3 regions of the Buttiauxella agrestis genome follow, and region 3 is predicted to be linked to each of the others. Evidence: predicted binding sites of a transcription regulator. Region 3 holds the regulator's gene; each other region holds the start of a gene.
The links. Region 3 encodes ArgR, which controls arginine synthesis, uptake and breakdown. Its sites were predicted from a motif close to ANTGAATAAAAATACANT; they were not measured.
Positions count from the first base shown of each region.

Region 1: argA (amino-acid N-acetyltransferase) is a predicted target of ArgR. The motif match lies at 2,397-2,414, and genes of this name have one in related genera.
Region 2: argC (N-acetyl-gamma-glutamyl-phosphate reductase) is a predicted target of ArgR. The motif match lies at 3,112-3,129, and genes of this name have one in related genera.

Region 1 covers NZ_UIGI01000001.1:948,197-953,847, reverse strand. Annotated here, with positions in the region: gene mltA (murein transglycosylase A) at 1-253, opposite strand, end outside; tRNA gene DY231_RS04585 (tRNA-Met) at 461-537, shown strand; tRNA gene DY231_RS04580 (tRNA-Met) at 607-683, shown strand; tRNA gene DY231_RS04575 (tRNA-Met) at 746-822, shown strand; gene amiC (N-acetylmuramoyl-L-alanine amidase AmiC) at 956-2,212, opposite strand; gene argA (amino-acid N-acetyltransferase) at 2,447-3,778, shown strand; gene recD (exodeoxyribonuclease V subunit alpha) at 3,801-5,636, opposite strand; gene recB (exodeoxyribonuclease V subunit beta) at 5,633-5,651, opposite strand, start outside.
Region 2 covers NZ_UIGI01000001.1:4,811,389-4,817,039, reverse strand. Annotated here, with positions in the region: gene ppc (phosphoenolpyruvate carboxylase) at 1-1,671, opposite strand, end outside; gene argE (acetylornithine deacetylase) at 1,913-3,064, opposite strand; gene argC (N-acetyl-gamma-glutamyl-phosphate reductase) at 3,249-4,253, shown strand; gene argB (acetylglutamate kinase) at 4,269-5,045, shown strand; gene DY231_RS22760 (argininosuccinate synthase) at 5,076-5,651, shown strand, end outside.
Region 3 covers NZ_UIGI01000001.1:465,317-470,967, reverse strand. Annotated here, with positions in the region: gene degQ (serine endoprotease DegQ) at 1-21, shown strand, start outside; gene degS (outer membrane-stress sensor serine endopeptidase DegS) at 108-1,175, shown strand; gene mdh (malate dehydrogenase) at 1,246-2,184, opposite strand; gene argR (transcriptional regulator ArgR) at 2,618-3,088, shown strand; gene yhcN (peroxide/acid stress response protein YhcN) at 3,474-3,737, shown strand; gene yhcN (peroxide/acid stress response protein YhcN) at 3,854-4,120, shown strand; gene DY231_RS02325 (barstar family protein) at 4,189-4,461, opposite strand; gene DY231_RS02320 (NAD-dependent succinate-semialdehyde dehydrogenase) at 4,495-5,651, opposite strand, start outside.

The DNA of each region.
Region 1 (5,651 bases), 480 kb from region 3:
GAACGGCACCGTAAACATCGCTCTTACTATTATAGAGGCGAGGAGAAGCAGAACGAATCTGGTTAACTTGCTCAGCAAAGTCACCACCGTTAATGGGTGCTCCCACCGCATCCGGTTGGTTTACGAGGGAGAAAGGCTGGGTAAACTTCCCGTCTTTATATTGCTGACCTTTATCTGTCGGTTTTGAGGAGCAGCCCGCCAGAATGGCAACCACTACCCCAGTTACAATGTACTTCGTCCAACGTCCTATCATTACTTCCTCGCCCGGTTACGCCGCTTTATCCCACGCGAAGATAGCAAACACGCTGCAAGATTTAAACGTGTTGCGCCTTGCGCAGCCCAGATGTGTTCGTTATTTGTACTTAAATTAAATTATTATCAGTTAGATGAGACAAATCGGGTATTTTTTAAAAAAAGGGTTGCATCAAAAGCCGAGCAGAGTATAGTGCGCTTCCACGGACGCGGGGTGGAGCAGCCTGGTAGCTCGTCGGGCTCATAACCCGAAGGTCGTCAGTTCAAATCTGGCCCCCGCAACCAATTAAAAAGTCGCTGAGTTTAGCGCGGTGATGAAAATCACTAGCAGTGAGTAGTAAATAGTTATACGGACGCGGGGTGGAGCAGCCTGGTAGCTCGTCGGGCTCATAACCCGAAGGTCGTCAGTTCAAATCTGGCCCCCGCAACCAACTAAGTCGCTGAGTATTCGCGCAATGATGAAAGTCATTTGGGTAACAAAGAAGTTTACGGACGCGGGGTGGAGCAGCCTGGTAGCTCGTCGGGCTCATAACCCGAAGGTCGTCAGTTCAAATCTGGCCCCCGCAACCAACATTTAAAGCACTCTCAGGAGTGCTTTTTTTGTATCTGAAATTTGGGTTATTTGGTGGATGACGCTTACGCTTATCCACTCTACGAAATGCCGTTGTAGGTCGGATAAGCGTAAGCGCCATCCGACAAAGTATTATCCGCGCCGCGCCAGCCGCGAGCTATCCGCAAAATACGCCTTGATGCCTGCCAGAATAGACTCCGCCACTTCCTGCTGGAACGTCGCAGTACGTAGCTTGCGCTCTTCCTCAACATTACTCAGAAACGCGGTCTCGACCAGAATAGAGGGAATATCCGGGGCTTTCAGTACCGCGAATCCAGCCTGATCGACGCTATTTTTATGCAGCTTGTTCACTTTGCCTAATCTGGCCAGCACTTCTTTACCAAATTTAAGACTGTCGTTAATCGTCAGCGACTGCACCATATCGAACATCGTATGGTCGAGATATCTGTCGCCACTCTTACTCACTCCACCAATTAAGTCGGCGGCGTTCTGCGTTTGGGCGAGGAATTTTGCTGCCGTACTGGTGGCACCTTTGGTTGAGAGTGCAAATACTGACGATCCGCGAGCGGCTCCGGACGTAAACGCATCCGCATGAATAGAAACAAAAAGATCCGCACGCTGCTTCTGCGCTTTTGCCACCCTGACTTTTAACGGGATAAACACATCCTCATTGCGCGTCATGTAGGCTTTCATATTCGCTTCTTTATCAATCAACGCTTTCAGGCGGCGTGCAATTTTGAGCACGATGTCTTTTTCACGCGTTTTATTTGGCCCAATGGCTCCGGGATCTTCCCCGCCGTGGCCGGGATCGAGCATGATAACAATTGGCCTGTCACGCCCTGCCTTGCCGGGCTGCGGCCCTTGCTCCGGAGACGGAGGCGTATCCTTATCCAGCTTGCCGTTATTGTAATCTTCGAGCAGCGCCAAAAGAGGATCCTGCTCGCTGTTCATATTGGCCGGATACAAATCCATGACCAGGCGTTCTTTAAATTCAGCAACCGGTGCCAGCGCAAAAAGATGCGGAGTCACATTCTGCTTGAGTTCAAAAACCATGCGCACCGTTTGTGGATCAAACTGCCCAACACGTGCTGACTTGATGAAAGGATCGTCGCCACGAATCTGGCCGCCAATTCCTTTCAAAACTGAATTTAAATTCACACCTTCTATGTCGACAACCACGCGATCGGGGTTGCTCAATGCAAACTGCTTATACTTTAGCTGCTTGTTCGATTCCAGCGTGACACGAGTGTATGACGAAGCGGGCCAGACGCGCACCGCAACCACCAGGCTTGAGGCAGCAAAGCCAACCTGGCTGACACTCAGTAGCCACATAGCGCCTGCGCCCTGCAATAAGCGGCGACGACTAATTAATGAACGGGAATCTGACATAGCTCTCCTGAGCGGTGTGTTTCCGTGAAACAAATAACCAATTTTATTTTTTGAGCCGAAAACTTTAGCGAAACACACTCGGGCTGTCACCCTTTAAAGGGTAAACATTCGCAATCAAGCACCTGGCTACGTGGATGCAGAAATTTCTGCTTTGTGGCAATTGCTGCTTGCGCCTGAGGCAATAAAAGAATAAAAATACAGAAATTACGAATAATCATGCAGTGAGGGCTTGCCGTGGTGAAGGAACGTAGAACCGAACTGGTACAGGGATTCCGCCATTCTGTCCCCTATATAAATGCCCATCGGGGAAAAACGTTTGTCATTATGCTTGGCGGCGAAGCCATTGAACACGAGAACTTTTCCAGTATCGTTAGCGATATTGGGCTGTTGCACAGCCTGGGAATTCGTCTGGTGGTGGTCTACGGCGCGCGTCCACAGATTGATGCCAATCTGGCTTCGCATAATCATGAGCCTATCTATCACAAACATACGCGCGTCACCGATGCCAAAACGCTGGAACTGGTCAAACAGGCCGCCGGTTTGTTGCAGTTAGATATCACAGCGCGTTTGTCCATGAGCCTCGGCAACACGCCGTTGCAAGGTGCACACATCAATGTCGTTAGCGGTAATTTTATTATCGCTCAGCCTCTTGGCGTGGACGACGGCGTGGATTATTGCCACAGCGGGCGCGTGCGTCGCATCGACGAAGAAGCCATTCATCGTCAGCTTGATAACGGTGCAATTGTATTGATGGGCCCGGTGGCGGTTTCCGTCACTGGCGAAAGCTTCAACCTCACGTCTGAAGAGATTGCCACGCAACTGGCGGTCAAACTAAAGGCCGAGAAGATGATCGGCTTCTGTTCTTCTCAGGGCGTTATCGACGACAACGGCAATATCGTTTCAGAACTGTTCCCCAATGATGCACAAAAACGCATTGAAGAGCTGGAAGAAGCGGGTGATTACCACTCTGGCACCGTGCGTTTTCTGCGTGGCGCGGTGAAAGCCTGCCGCAGCGGCGTGCGCCGTAGCCACTTAATTAGCTATCAGGAAGACGGGGCGCTGTTGCAAGAACTCTTCTCACGCGATGGTATCGGGACACAAATCGTGATGGAGAGTGCGGAACAAATTCGTCGCGCCACTATTAATGATATCGGCGGCATTCTGGAGTTGATTCGCCCGCTGGAGCAGCAAGGCATTCTGGTGCGCCGCTCGCGTGAACAACTGGAAATGGAGATCGACAAGTTCACCATCATCCAACGCGATAACCTGACTATCGCTTGTGCGGCGCTGTATCCATTCCAGGAAGAAGGGATTGGTGAAATGGCGTGTGTTGCGGTTCATCCGGATTACCGCAGTTCATCACGCGGTGAAGTATTGCTGCAACGCATTGCCACGCAAGCGCGGCAAATGGGGTTAAGCAAGTTGTTCGTGCTAACAACCCGCAGTATTCACTGGTTCCAGGAACGCGGGTTTATGCCAGTGGATGTCGAACTGCTGCCGGAAAGCAAAAAAGAGATGTACAACTATCAGCGCCGTTCAAAAGTGTTGATGGCAGATTTAGCATAGTTAAAAAGCTAGCCCTTCTGGGCTAGCTAAAACTTTCCATCAACCCGCTACGCCGTTCAGTTCTGGTCACAATTGCCTTTTCTAACACCCGATCATCGGCATACAGCGACAGCTTATTTCGAGCGCGAGTAATCGCCGTGTACACCAGTTCACGCGTCACCACAGCGGTGTACTGGTTTGGCAGCACCAGCGCGGCGTGGTCAAACTCAGAACCCTGCGATTTATGCACCGTCATGGCGTATGCCGTATCGTGTCCCGGTAAACGACTTGGCTGTACGGATTTAATGGTGCCATCCGGCATCGGGAACCAGACCCTTAACCCCTCGCCTCTATCCAGCGCAATACCAATATCCCCGTTAAACAGCCCCAACGAACTATCGTTACGAGAAACCATAATCGGCCTGCCGTTATACCAGCGCGATGTCGCCTGATTTGGCCGCTCAATTAACCGTTTTTGAATCAATGCCAGCTCGATGCGGCTATTCAAACCGCTGACGCCAAACGGACCTTCACGCAATGCACATAGCATTTGATAACGCCCGAAAGCTTCAAGAATAGAAGCTGGCTCTGCCTGATTGCGAATCAAGTCCAGGTATGGTCGATACCCTTCCACCGCATCGTCAATCATCGTGGCGTAGTCCGCCGTTTCACGCAGTGGTTGTTTAGTAATATCGCTAAAACCTTCGCTAAATACGGTTTTGACGCGCTTAATATCGCTGGCATTGACCGCAAATGCCAGTTGCCCGATGCCGGATTTACTGTCAAAGCGGTAGCTTTTTTGCAGTAAACACAAGCCATCACGCAACGCGCTCGCGCCGCTACCTTCTCCCGCTGAAAGCGTATAGCCAGTGAGCAGACTCAGCTCCGCCGCACGCTCAGGTGAATACCCATGCGTGACATAGTGGCAAATATCCCCGAGCACGGCCCCTGCTTCAACCGACGCCAACTGGTCGCGGTCGCCTAAGAAAATCACTCGCGCATGAGGAGGCATCGCATTGATCAGTTTTGCCATCATCGGCAAATCCACCATCGAGGCTTCATCCACCACCAGCACATCAAGGTGCAAAGGGTTTCCAGCATGGTAGCGCAAGCGTTGGCTGTTCGGTTGCGCACCTAACAAACGGTGCAATGTGCAGGCATCGTTGGGTAATGAGGCTTTTTGCGCTTCATCTAACGGCAAGCGGCGCAACGCCGAACCCAATGATTCCGTTAAGCGGGCTGCGGCTTTCCCCGTCGGCGCGGCGAGTTGAATCCGCAAAGACGGGGCATCCGAAAGCTGGACTAGCGCGGCGAGCAATTTCGCCACCGTGGTGGTTTTACCGGTCCCCGGCCCACCTGAAATCACCGATATACGACGGGTTAATGCCACGGCTGCGGCCACTTTTTGCCAGTCAGTCTCGGGTAGCGGATCAAAAAGCTGATTGAGTACGTTAATGACCTGCGATTCATTAAGCGCAATGGGTCGATTTTCCTGCACAAAAAACTGTGCAATGGACTGTTCGTTTTGCCACATTCGGTTGAGATATAAACGCTCGCTAATCAACTTTAGCGGGGTCGCCCCTTCGTATTCACTCACCGCATTGGAAGCCAGCAATGTCTCACGCCAGCCGCTTTTCAGGTCGGCAAGCGCAAAAAGTTGTGCTGCTAAATCTGGCTGACGCCCGGAAAAACAGAACTCCGGAACTAAACGTGAAAGCGGAATGCAGACATGCCCTTCACCCGCATCGTGGCTGACCAATGCCGCCGCCAGCATCACCGCGGGCTGATCATCACTGGCAATCATCATGGCAAACTGTGCATCCAGGGCACGCAATAACTTTTGCTCAACCGCCTGCTGTAAAAGCTCAGACATTTTCATGGCATCACCTCGTCC
Region 2 (5,651 bases), 4.3 Mb from region 3:
CTGCGCCCATGATGCCGCCATGACGCCTGCATCTTTTGCCGAGTCAGAATAGCCAATCATGACCATCTGTTTGCCCTGAATAAAGCCGCGATACCAGTCGATATTCAGCAACTGTGTCATGACATCATCGGCGTTGTTCAGGTCGTCGAGCGTTTCGAAAAGCGGAGCAACAGGCAGTGCGAAGGTGCAACCGGCTTCTTTCAGCAACAAATGAACAGCCAGCACGTCAGATGGGGTTTTCGCCATGGAAATAACGTAAGCGGCGATGGAGCCACGCGGGGCTTCGGCAACCACTTTGCAGGTTTCCAGCACTTCGCGGGTATCGTCGCTTGGCTCCCACTGGCGCGGCAGAAGTGGACGCTTAGAATTCAGTTCACGGATCAGGAATGCTTGCTTGTCTGCTTCAGACCAGCTTTCGTAATCACCAATGCCCAGGTAGCGCGTCATTTCGCCCAGTGCTTCGGTGTGACGAGTGCTTTCCTGGCGGACATCAATACGCACTAGCGGCACGCCAAAACTCTTCACGCGGCGCAGGGTATCAAGCAGTTGGCCGTTAGCGATGATGCCCATGCCACACGCTTGCAGCGACTGGTAACATGCATAAAGCGGATCCCAAAGCTGTTCGTTTTGAGTCAGTAAACCTTCTGGTTTTGGCAGGCGCTGGCCTTTCAGGCGAGCTTCCAGCCAGGCTTGAGTCGACAGCAACTGCTGACGAATGCCTTTCATGATGCAGCGGTAAGGTTCTTGCGCAGCGTCAGGGCCAGCCAGTTCGCTCAACTCAGGTGTGCATTCCACCATTGAAAGTTCGGAAATGAGCACCTGGATGTCACGCAGGAATAGATCGGTGGCTTTCCAGCGGCTTAACAGCAGGACGTGGCGAGTAATATCAGCGGTCACGTTCGGGTTGCCGTCACGGTCGCCGCCCATCCATGAGGTGAAACGTACCGGGACAAAATCGACCGGCAGTTTGTAATTCAGGTTGTCTTCAAGCTGTTCGTTCAGCTCACGCAGGTAGTTTGGAACCCCTTCCCACAGGCTGTTTTCTACTACCGCAAAGCCCCATTTTGCTTCATCTACTGGGGAAGGTCGGTGCTTACGAATTTCATCGGTGTGCCAGGCCTGAGCGACCAGTTGGCGCAGGCGACGCATAATTTGGTTGCGTTCGTAATCGGCGATGTCGCTGTGGTCGAGTTGCTTCAGGCAACTGTTAACTTCAACCAGCTTGTGAATCAGGGTGCGACGGGTAATTTCGGTTGGGTGCGCGGTCAGCACTAATTCCAGTGACAATGACTCAACAGCATTACGAATGGCGTCTTCGCTAAGATCGGGCTGATTTTTTAATTTTTGGAGTGTCTTAGCAATAACTTCAGGATTGCTGGCAGCTTCGCCATTGGCGGAAATGCTGTGATATTGCTCGGCGGTGTTGGCCAGGTTCAGGAATTGGCTGAATGCACGGGCTACAGGAAGTAGTTCGTCGTTAGACAGGTTCTGTAACGTGGTTAGCAGCTCCTGGCGGTTGGCTTCATTGCCAGCCCGTGAGGACTTAGACAATTTGCGGATTGTTTCTACGCGGTCAAGAATGTTTTCACCTAACGCATCCTTGATGGTATCCCCGAGCAACTTGCCGAGCATACTGACATTACTTCGCAAAGCGGAATACTGTTCGTTCATATGACCCCAGACACCCTATCCAATCTAATATGTAATTTAATTTCACCCGTGAAGGTTCAACACCGTCTTTATAAAGCCACGTAAGTCTACTTTCGTCAATTGCTACGAAATCGTTTCAGCAAACGAATAAATTGCGCTAATTCATGAAATTTAATTACTAACTTCGTGGATAAGCGTTTCTTATGAGGATCCGCTAAAAAGCAGCGTAAAAAGGGGGCAAAACCCCCTGAATCGCTATTTTTCAATGCCAGCAAAAATGATGCACTACCTGTGTGATCAGTTTGCGAGTTGGCTCGATAAAACGTGTTTCGATGTATTCGTCCGGCTGGTGCGCCTGGTTGATGGAACCCGGTCCGAGCACTAACGTCGGGCAAAGGGTTTGAATAAATGGTGCTTCGGTGCAGTAGTTCACTACTTCTGTTTGCGCGCCGAGCAATTTCTCAACCACTTGCACCAACTGGTGATCTTTGGCGCATTCATAGCCCGGAATTGGCGGATGCAGTTCGGAAATCGTCAGGCGGCCTGGCCATTTTTGGCTAACCGGTTCCAGCGCTTCATTAAGCAAACCGTTCAGATCATTTAATGTCAGCCCCGGCAGCGGGCGAATATCCATATGCAGTTCGCAGCAGGCACAAATGCGGTTGGCAGCATCGCCACCGCTAATATGGCCAAGATTTAGCGTTGGATACGGCACGGTGAAAGCGTCATGGTGATAACGTTCTTTCAGCGTGTTTTTCAGCGACATAATGTGGCCGATAGCGTCATGCATTAACTCAATAGCATTGACACCGCGAGCCGGATCGCTGGAGTGACCGGACTGGCCGAGAATGCGAATCGCATTCGAGATATGGCCCTTATGCGCACGCACTGGCTGCAAAGAGGTCGGTTCGCCGATGATGGCGCAATCCGGACGTAGGCTGGTGGTTTCAGAGAAATAACGCGCACCTGCCATCGTCGTTTCTTCATCGGCAGTCGCCAGAATATAAAGTGGTTTTTTAAGCGTCGTGACATCGACATCGCGCAGCGCATCGAGAATAAACGCAAAGAAACCTTTCATATCGGCTGTGCCGAGGCCGTAGAGCTTATTTTCGTGCTCGGTCAGCGTGAAGGGGTCGCGTGTCCAGCGGCCATCATCAAACGGCACGGTATCGGTATGACCCGCCAGCAACAACCCGCCAGCGCCGCTTCCGGTGCTCGCCAGCATATTGAATTTATTGCGCGTACCCGGCACCGCCTGGATTTCGACTTTAAATCCAAGATCGCGGAACCATCCCGCCAGTAAATTGATTAAAGACTCATTGCTCTGATCCAACGCACTGTCGGTGGCGCTGATGGAAGGAGTCGCGATCAACGCGCGGTAAATCTCGATAAAAGGAGGTAATTTCATCTTCACTGTTGACAGGCCTTAGCTCGGGTTGGTATACATAATCATGCAGTTATATTGAATAAAAATACAATATTTGTTGCCGTAAGGGAACCCCAGGTTCCGGTGGATTTAACCACGTAAATGTACGTTGGGTGATGGCTTACCAGCTGACACCTTTAGCAGACACAACCTAAGAAGGTGTACAGCCGAGATGTTGAATACGCTGATTGTTGGTGCCAGCGGTTATGCGGGCGCAGAACTTGTGACCTATTTGAATCGCCATCCTCATATGAACATAACCGCATTGACGGTTTCAGCGCAAAGTAATGACGCAGGAAAGTTGATATCTGATTTGCATCCGCAGCTAAAAGGTATCGTCGACTTGCCGTTACAGCCAATGTCAGATATCAGCAAATTTACTGACGGCGTAGATGTGGTGTTCCTCGCAACAGCCCATGAAGTGAGCCATGACCTGGCGCCGCAATTTCTGGCGAAAGGCTGTGTCGTCATCGATCTTTCCGGTGCATTCCGCGTTAACGATGCCAGGTTCTATCAGCTCTATTATGGCTTTACGCATCAGCATCCTGAATTGCTTGAGCAAGCGGTTTATGGCCTGGCGGAATGGGAAAGCGACAAGCTGAAAGAAACCAGTTTGATCTCCGTTCCGGGCTGTTACCCAACGGCTTCGCAACTGGCGTTAAAACCTTTGATTGAGGGCGGACTGCTGGATTTGAACCAGTGGCCGGTTATCAATGCGACCAGCGGCGTTAGCGGTGCCGGGCGTAAAGCGGCGATGTCCAACAGTTTCTGCGAAGTGAGCCTGCAACCGTATGGCATTTTTAACCATCGCCATCATCCCGAAATTGTCACGCATTTGGGGACGCCAGTCATTTTTACTCCGCACCTGGGCAATTTCCCGCGTGGGATTCTGGCAACCATTACCTGCCGCCTGAAAGATGGCGTGACGCAGCAGCAAGTCGCTGATGCTTTTAACCAGGCATATCAAGATAAACCTCTGGTGCGCCTGTATGAGAATGGTGTGCCAGCGCTAAAAAATGTTGTTGGCCTGCCGTTCTGCGATATTGGTTTTGCCGTGCAGGGTGAGCATCTGATTGTTGTCGCAACTGAAGACAATCTGCTTAAAGGTGCATCGGCTCAAGCAGTGCAGTGCCTGAATATTCGTTTTGGCTTTGCCGAAACACAGTCTCTTATTTAATTAACGCCGGGTGACATGATGAATCCATTAATTATCAAATTAGGTGGCGTGCTGCTGGATAGCGAAGAAGCGCTGGAGCGTCTGTTTACCGCGCTGGTCAATTACCGCGAATCCCATCAACGCCCGCTGGTTATTGTGCACGGCGGCGGATGCCTGGTAGATGAGTTAATGAAAAAGCTCTCATTGCCGGTGACGAAGAAAAACGGCCTGCGTGTGACGCCTGCTGACCAGATTGACATTATTACCGGTGCGCTGGCGGGTACGGCGAACAAAACGTTGTTGGCGTGGGCGAAAAAGCATGGCATCAATGGTGTCGGTCTTTGCCTAGGTGATGGCGACAGCGTAACCGTGACCAAACTCGATGAAGCGTTGGGTCATGTGGGCCTGGCGAAACCGGGTTCGGCAAAGTTGATTACCACGCTTTTAGATTCTGGCTTCCTGCCGATTGTCAGCTCTATTGGCGTGACCGCCGAAGGCGAGTTGATGAACGTGAATGCTGACCAGGCGGCGACGGCGCTGGCGGCAACGCTTGGTGCTGACCTGATTCTGCTGTCCGACGTGAGCGGGATTCTGGATGGCAAAGGGCAACGTATTGCAGAAATGACGGCGGCGAAAGCGGAGCAGTTAATCGCTCAGGGCATTATTACCGACGGCATGATAGTGAAAGTTAACGCGGCGCTGGATGCAGCACGCACGCTGGGTCGCCCGGTGGATATTGCATCCTGGCGTCATGCGGAACAGCTTCCCTCTTTGTTTAACGGCGTCGCCATCGGCACCCGTATTCTGGCCTAGTTTAAAATTAAGTTTTTGAAGGATAAGACAATGCAAAATCACGGAATCAAAAAAATCGTTCTCGCATACTCTGGCGGCCTGGATACTTCTGCCATCATTCCATGGCTGAAAGAAAACTACGGCGGCTGTGAAGTGGTCGCGTGTGTAGTGGATATCGGCCAGGATCGTGAAGACCTGCAAGGCGTTGAGCAAAAAGCCCTGCGCTCTGGCGCCACTGAATGCTACGTCGTTGATGCGCGCGAAGAGTTCATCAGCGATTACGTTTACCCGGTATTGCAGACCGGCGCACTGTACGAAGGCACCTACTTGCTGGGGACTTCTATGGCGCGTCCGCTTATCGCTAAAGCGCTGGTTGATGTGGCAAACAAAGTGGGCGCAGATGCGCTGTGTCACGGTGCGACCGGCAAAGGAAACGACCAGGTGCGTTTCGAGTCTGCATGGGCTGCACTGGCTCCACATTTGAAAGTGGTTGCGCCATGGCGTGAGTGGAACCTGCGTTCCCGTGAAGCACTGCTGGATTACCTGAAAGAGCGTGACATCCCGACTACCGCTTCTCTTGAGAAAATCTATAGCCGTGACGAAAACGCATGGCACATCTCTACCGAA
Region 3 (5,651 bases):
ATCTATCTCTTAGTGCGCTAATCTGCTCAGTAATCGGACATCTGTGTACGATGTCCGATTAACTCATGCTATTCTGCTTCCGGCTTATTATTAACTAATACAAATCCATGTTTCTGAAGATATTACGCTCGGTGGTGATTGGCCTGATTGTGGCTGGCATATTGTTGGTATCCTTACCTTCGCTGCGCCAGAAAATCATCCCCTTAGCGCCCTCGAAGTTTGACAGTGCCGATGAAACTCCGCTGAGCTACAACACTGCGGTGCGACGCGCTGCGCCTGCTGTAGTCAACGTTTACAACCGCAGTGTCGGCAACAACTCACAAAATCAGTTAGAAATTAAAACCCTCGGCTCTGGCGTCATCATGGATGAACGCGGCTACATCATTACTAACAAACACGTTATTAATGATGCCGAGCAAATCATCGTTGCTCTGCAAGATGGTCGAGTGTTTGAAGCTTTATTGGTTGGATCAGATAGCCTGACTGATTTAGCGGTGCTGAAAATTAACGCCACCAATCTCCCTGTCATCCCTATCAATAATAAGCGCATGCCGCATATTGGCGATGTTGTGATGGCGATTGGTAATCCGTATAACCTCGGGCAAACCATTACGCAGGGGATTATTAGTGCTACCGGCCGTATTGGCCTTAGCCCTTCTGGCCGCCAGTCTTTCCTGCAAACGGATGCCTCGATTAACCACGGTAACTCCGGTGGCGCGCTGGTCAATTCCCTCGGCGAGTTGATGGGCATCAACACCCTATCGTTTGATAAAAGTAACGATGGCGAAACCCCTGAAGGTATCGGCTTTGCGATCCCGACTCAGCTTTCGACAAAAATCATGGATAAGCTGATCCGCGATGGACGCGTAATTCGCGGTTATATTGGCATTGGCGGTCGTGAAATTACGCCATTGCATGGCCCGGCAACGGGTATCGATCAAATTCAAGGGATCATCGTTAATGAAGTTACCCCTGATGGCCCGGCAGCAAAAGCAGGTCTTTTGGTGAATGACGTGATTATCTCCGTGAACCATAAACCGGCTATATCCGCATTGGGGACAATGGACCAGGTGGCAGAGATTCGCCCAGGCTCAGTCATTCCTGTTGAAGTGATGCGTGAAGATAAGAAGCTGACGTTGCAGGTAACAATTCAGGAATATCCCGCAACTAACTAATAAACAGTGAATTGCAGGCAATAAAAAACCGGAATCAGTGTTCCGGTTTTTTTTCGCTTAAGCGCAGGGTTTATTTGTTAACAAACTCTTCGCCAAGGGTAATGTCTTTCTTCAGAGTATCCAGCATGCCTTCCAGCGCCTGGTGCTCAAACGCACTCAGTTTGCCGTAAGACTTGTGCTCTGCGATACCGTTTTTGCCTAGCAGCAATGGCTGAGAGAAGAAACGAGCGTGCTCGCCGTTACCTTCAACATACGCGCATTCAACCACGTTGCTTTCGCCTTGCAGCGCACGTACCAGAGACAGACCAAAGCGTGCAGCAGCCTGACCCATTGACAGTGTTGCAGACCCGCCACCCGCTTTAGCTTCCACAACTTCAGTACCCGCATTCTGGATACGTTTAGTCAGGTCAGCAACTTCTTGCTCGGTGAAGCGTACGCCTGGGATCTGAGACAGCAATGGCAGAATAGTCACGCCAGAGTGGCCACCGATGACAGGGACTTCAATCTCGGTCGGCTTTTTGCCTTTCAGTTCCGCAACAAAGGTGTTGGAGCGGATGATGTCCAGCGTGGTCACGCCAAACAATTTGTTCTTATCGTACACACCTGCTTTTTTCAGCACTTCTGCTGCGATAGCAACCGTGGTATTCACCGGGTTAGTGATGATACCGATACAGGCTTTCGGGCAAGTTTTCGCAATCTGTTGAACCAGATTTTTCACGATTCCTGCGTTGACGTTAAACAGGTCAGAGCGATCCATACCTGGCTTACGAGCCACACCGGCGGAGATAAGCACGACATCAGCACCAACCAGCGCTGGTGTAGCATCTTCACCGCAGAAACCTTTAATTTTCACATCAGTAGGGATATGACTCAGATCGACTGCAACACCTGGGGTTACCGGTGCAATATCATACAGAGAGAGTTCTGAACCTGAAGGCAGTTGGGTCTTGAGTAGAAGGGCAAGCGCCTGGCCGATTCCGCCTGCTGCGCCGAGGACTGCAACTTTCATCCTAAACTCCTTATTATGGTTAGCAAATAGGTGCCGTAACTCCATGCGGTGGCGACCATAATCCAGAGAAGGGGTAATTACAATCTTCCCGCTTAAGGTTTGCGAAGTTACGCATTCCTGAAGCGTTACTGCTGCATTTACTCACCGGGTGGAAACGACGCCTGAGCGCCCGGTCACAACCTGATGTTGTCACATCAACGGCGGTTACATTACCCCTCCCTACGCAGCAAAACAACATCATTTTGATAACATTTGATTTACTTACCTACATATTTTCGAGTCGTGACGAAGGCATGTTCCTCGATAACAAAATTTGATAAAATCCGCCTCTTTCATAACATTATTTCAGGCTGACACCCTGCCATTAATTTGCATAATAATTCATTTAAATGCATAATAATGTTATCCTTGTTGACCTTTAAATGGGTAACCTATGCGTATTTCCTCAAAACAAGAAGAATTAGTCAAAGCATTCAAAGCACTATTAAAAGAAGAGAAATTCAGTTCTCAGGGCGAGATCGTCCATGCATTGCAAAACGATGGTTTTGAAAACATTAATCAGTCCAAAGTTTCCCGCATGCTGACAAAGTTCGGCGCCGTGCGTACCCGCAACGCAAAAATGGAAATGGTGTATTGCTTACCGGCAGAACTTGGCGTACCAACCACTTCCAGCCCGCTAAAAAATCTGGTGCTGGATATTGATTACAACGATGCTGTTGTTGTGATTCATACAAGCCCTGGTGCTGCGCAGCTCATTGCGCGCCTGCTGGATTCTTTAGGTAAAGCGGAAGGTATTCTGGGGACCATTGCCGGGGATGACACTATCTTCACCACCCCCGCGAAAAACTTCACCGTGAAAGAATTGTTTGAAGCGATTCTGGTGTTGTTTGAACAAGAACTGTAAGCGTTAATACGCCATTCCCGTTGTGACCGAACAACGGGAACAACACTTCTGTAACAATCCCCTCTGCTCACATCAATTGTCAGTAAATCCCGGTTTTACCTTCTTTCTAAGCCTAAATCTCGCTTGCATCAGCCAGTTATGTGATAAACCGCACAAAAAATCAAAGCCTGCCATCTCATTGTTTTTACTTATATTTAACATTAAAACAGCAATATAAACGACTTTTTAATAACTTTACGTAATATCAAAAGCCTCTATTATTGTAAAGTTTCATAGGGAATAGTTAGCAGGGTATTAATTTTTCGCGTGACTAGTGTATACTTGATTTTGTGATGAGGGTCACGAAACGAAGACCCCAATAAAAGAATACGACGAGGTAAAAATTATGAACATGAAATCAACTGTAGTTGCCGCTAGCCTGCTTTCAATGCTGTCATTTGGTGCTTTTGCCGCCACTTCGATTAACGCCGAACAAGCGCAGAACCTGCAACCAATGGGTTCCATTTCTGTAAGCCAGGTAGGTAGCGCACCAATGGATATGCACCAGATGTTGAATAAAAAAGCTGAAGAGCAAGGTGCTTCTTCTTACCGTATCACCGAAGCACGCTCTGGCGATGCATGGCACGCAACTGCTGAACTGTACAAATAACAGCCGTTAGCCATAAATAATAGTGATTTACCGTTTAAACAAAATGACGACCCCAAGAACAATAAATGCACTTAAGCCCTTCCGGTCGTTGAAAAACTTATTCAGGAGTAGACATCATGAAAACCAAATTAACCATCGCAGCACTTAGCCTTTTCTCCGTGATCTCTTTCGGCGCTAATGCAGCCGCACATCAGGTCACTAACGAACAAGCTCAAAACATGCAGTCCATGGGCAGTATTTCAGTAAGCCAGGTGGGTAGCGCACCAATGGATATGCGTCATGAATTATCACAGAAAGCGACTCAGGAAGGTGCCTCTGCTTATCGCATTACCGAAGCACGTTCGGGCGATACCTGGCACGCCACCGCTGAACTGTATAAATAAACCCTCGTCGTCAAGTCTGGCGACTTTGCCCCCGCTCGCGGGGGCTTTTTTATGGGTTTAAATCAGCGTTAGCCACGCACGTTGAACCGCAATTGCCCTTCCAGCTCCTCTTCCGCTTCGTCAAAAAGCAAAATCAAAGCGCCATACCGCCGCCTTTGCATTTCTGGTAGATGAACAAATTCAATCTCTATGGGAAGCGGCAAAATGCCTCCAACGACTACATCCCATAAACTGTCGAGATCGTGAACCTGTTTTTTCTCAAGTTGAAAAACCTGGATAAAGTGGCGATAGAATCCCGGCTGATCTTCTATCTGACTAAAATCAAAGGTGTATTTTTTCATAGATTGCCACCTAACCCATTCGCATTGTGGTGACTACAGCCCACCAATATGCAAGGTTTTGACTTCCAGAAACTCATCCAGACCTAACACGGAACCTTCCCGACCCAGTCCGGACTCTTTAACACCACCAAACGGCCCCAGCTCGGTCGAAACGGCGCATTCGTTGATACCAATCATCCCGCTTTCAATCGCTTGCGAGACGCGGAATACGCGAGCCAGATTCTGAGTATAGAAATAGGCCGCTAAACCAAATGGCGTGTTATTGGCTCGCTCAATCACTTCTTCTTCCGTTTTGAAACTGAAGCAGGCGGCCAACGGGCCAAAGGTTTCTTCCTGCGCGAGTTTCATATCATCGTTGGCATCCACTATCACTGTTGGTTGCCAGAAGTTGCCACCCAATTCATGGATCTTCCCGCCTACCAGCACTTTTCCGCCCTTCGCCTGCGCATCTTCAACATGTTCACGGACTTTATCGACCGCAGATTTTTCAATTAATGGCCCTACAACAACACCTTCTTCAAGGCCATTACCCACTTTCAGAGCTTTAACGGCATCCGCGAGTTTGTTGACGAACTGGTCGTAGACCTTTTCCTGAATAAAGAAGCGGTTAACGCTAACGCAGACCTGGCCTGCATTACGGAATTTATTCGCGACAGCCCCTTTCACTGCTTCGTCGATATCGGCGTCTTCAAAGACGATATACGGCGCATTGCCGCCTAACTCCATCGACACCTTTTTCATTGTTTCAGCGGCATTACGCACCAGGGTTTTTCCCACGGCGGTAGAACCGGTGAATGAAATTTTGCGAACGTCGCGGCTGGCCATAATCGCATCGCTAATTTCTTGCGTATTCCCCGCCACGGCGTTGAGTACACCATCCGGGACACCGGCTTTTTTCGCCAGAGCCAGCAAAGCAAATGCAGATAACGGAGTGTTATTAGCAGGCTTAATCACGCCGGTACAACCCGCGGCAAGCGCCGGGCCGAGTTTGCGAGTCAGCATTGCCATTGGGAAGTTCCACGGCGTAATAGCCGCAACAACGCCGATAGGTTCCCGGGTGGCTAAAATTCGCGAACCAGGTTTCGCAGGAGGAATAATTTCACCGTTTGCCCGCTTGGCCTGCTCGGCAAACCACTGGATAAAGCTTGCGGCATACTCGACTTCACCTTCCGCCTCTTTCAACGGTTTGC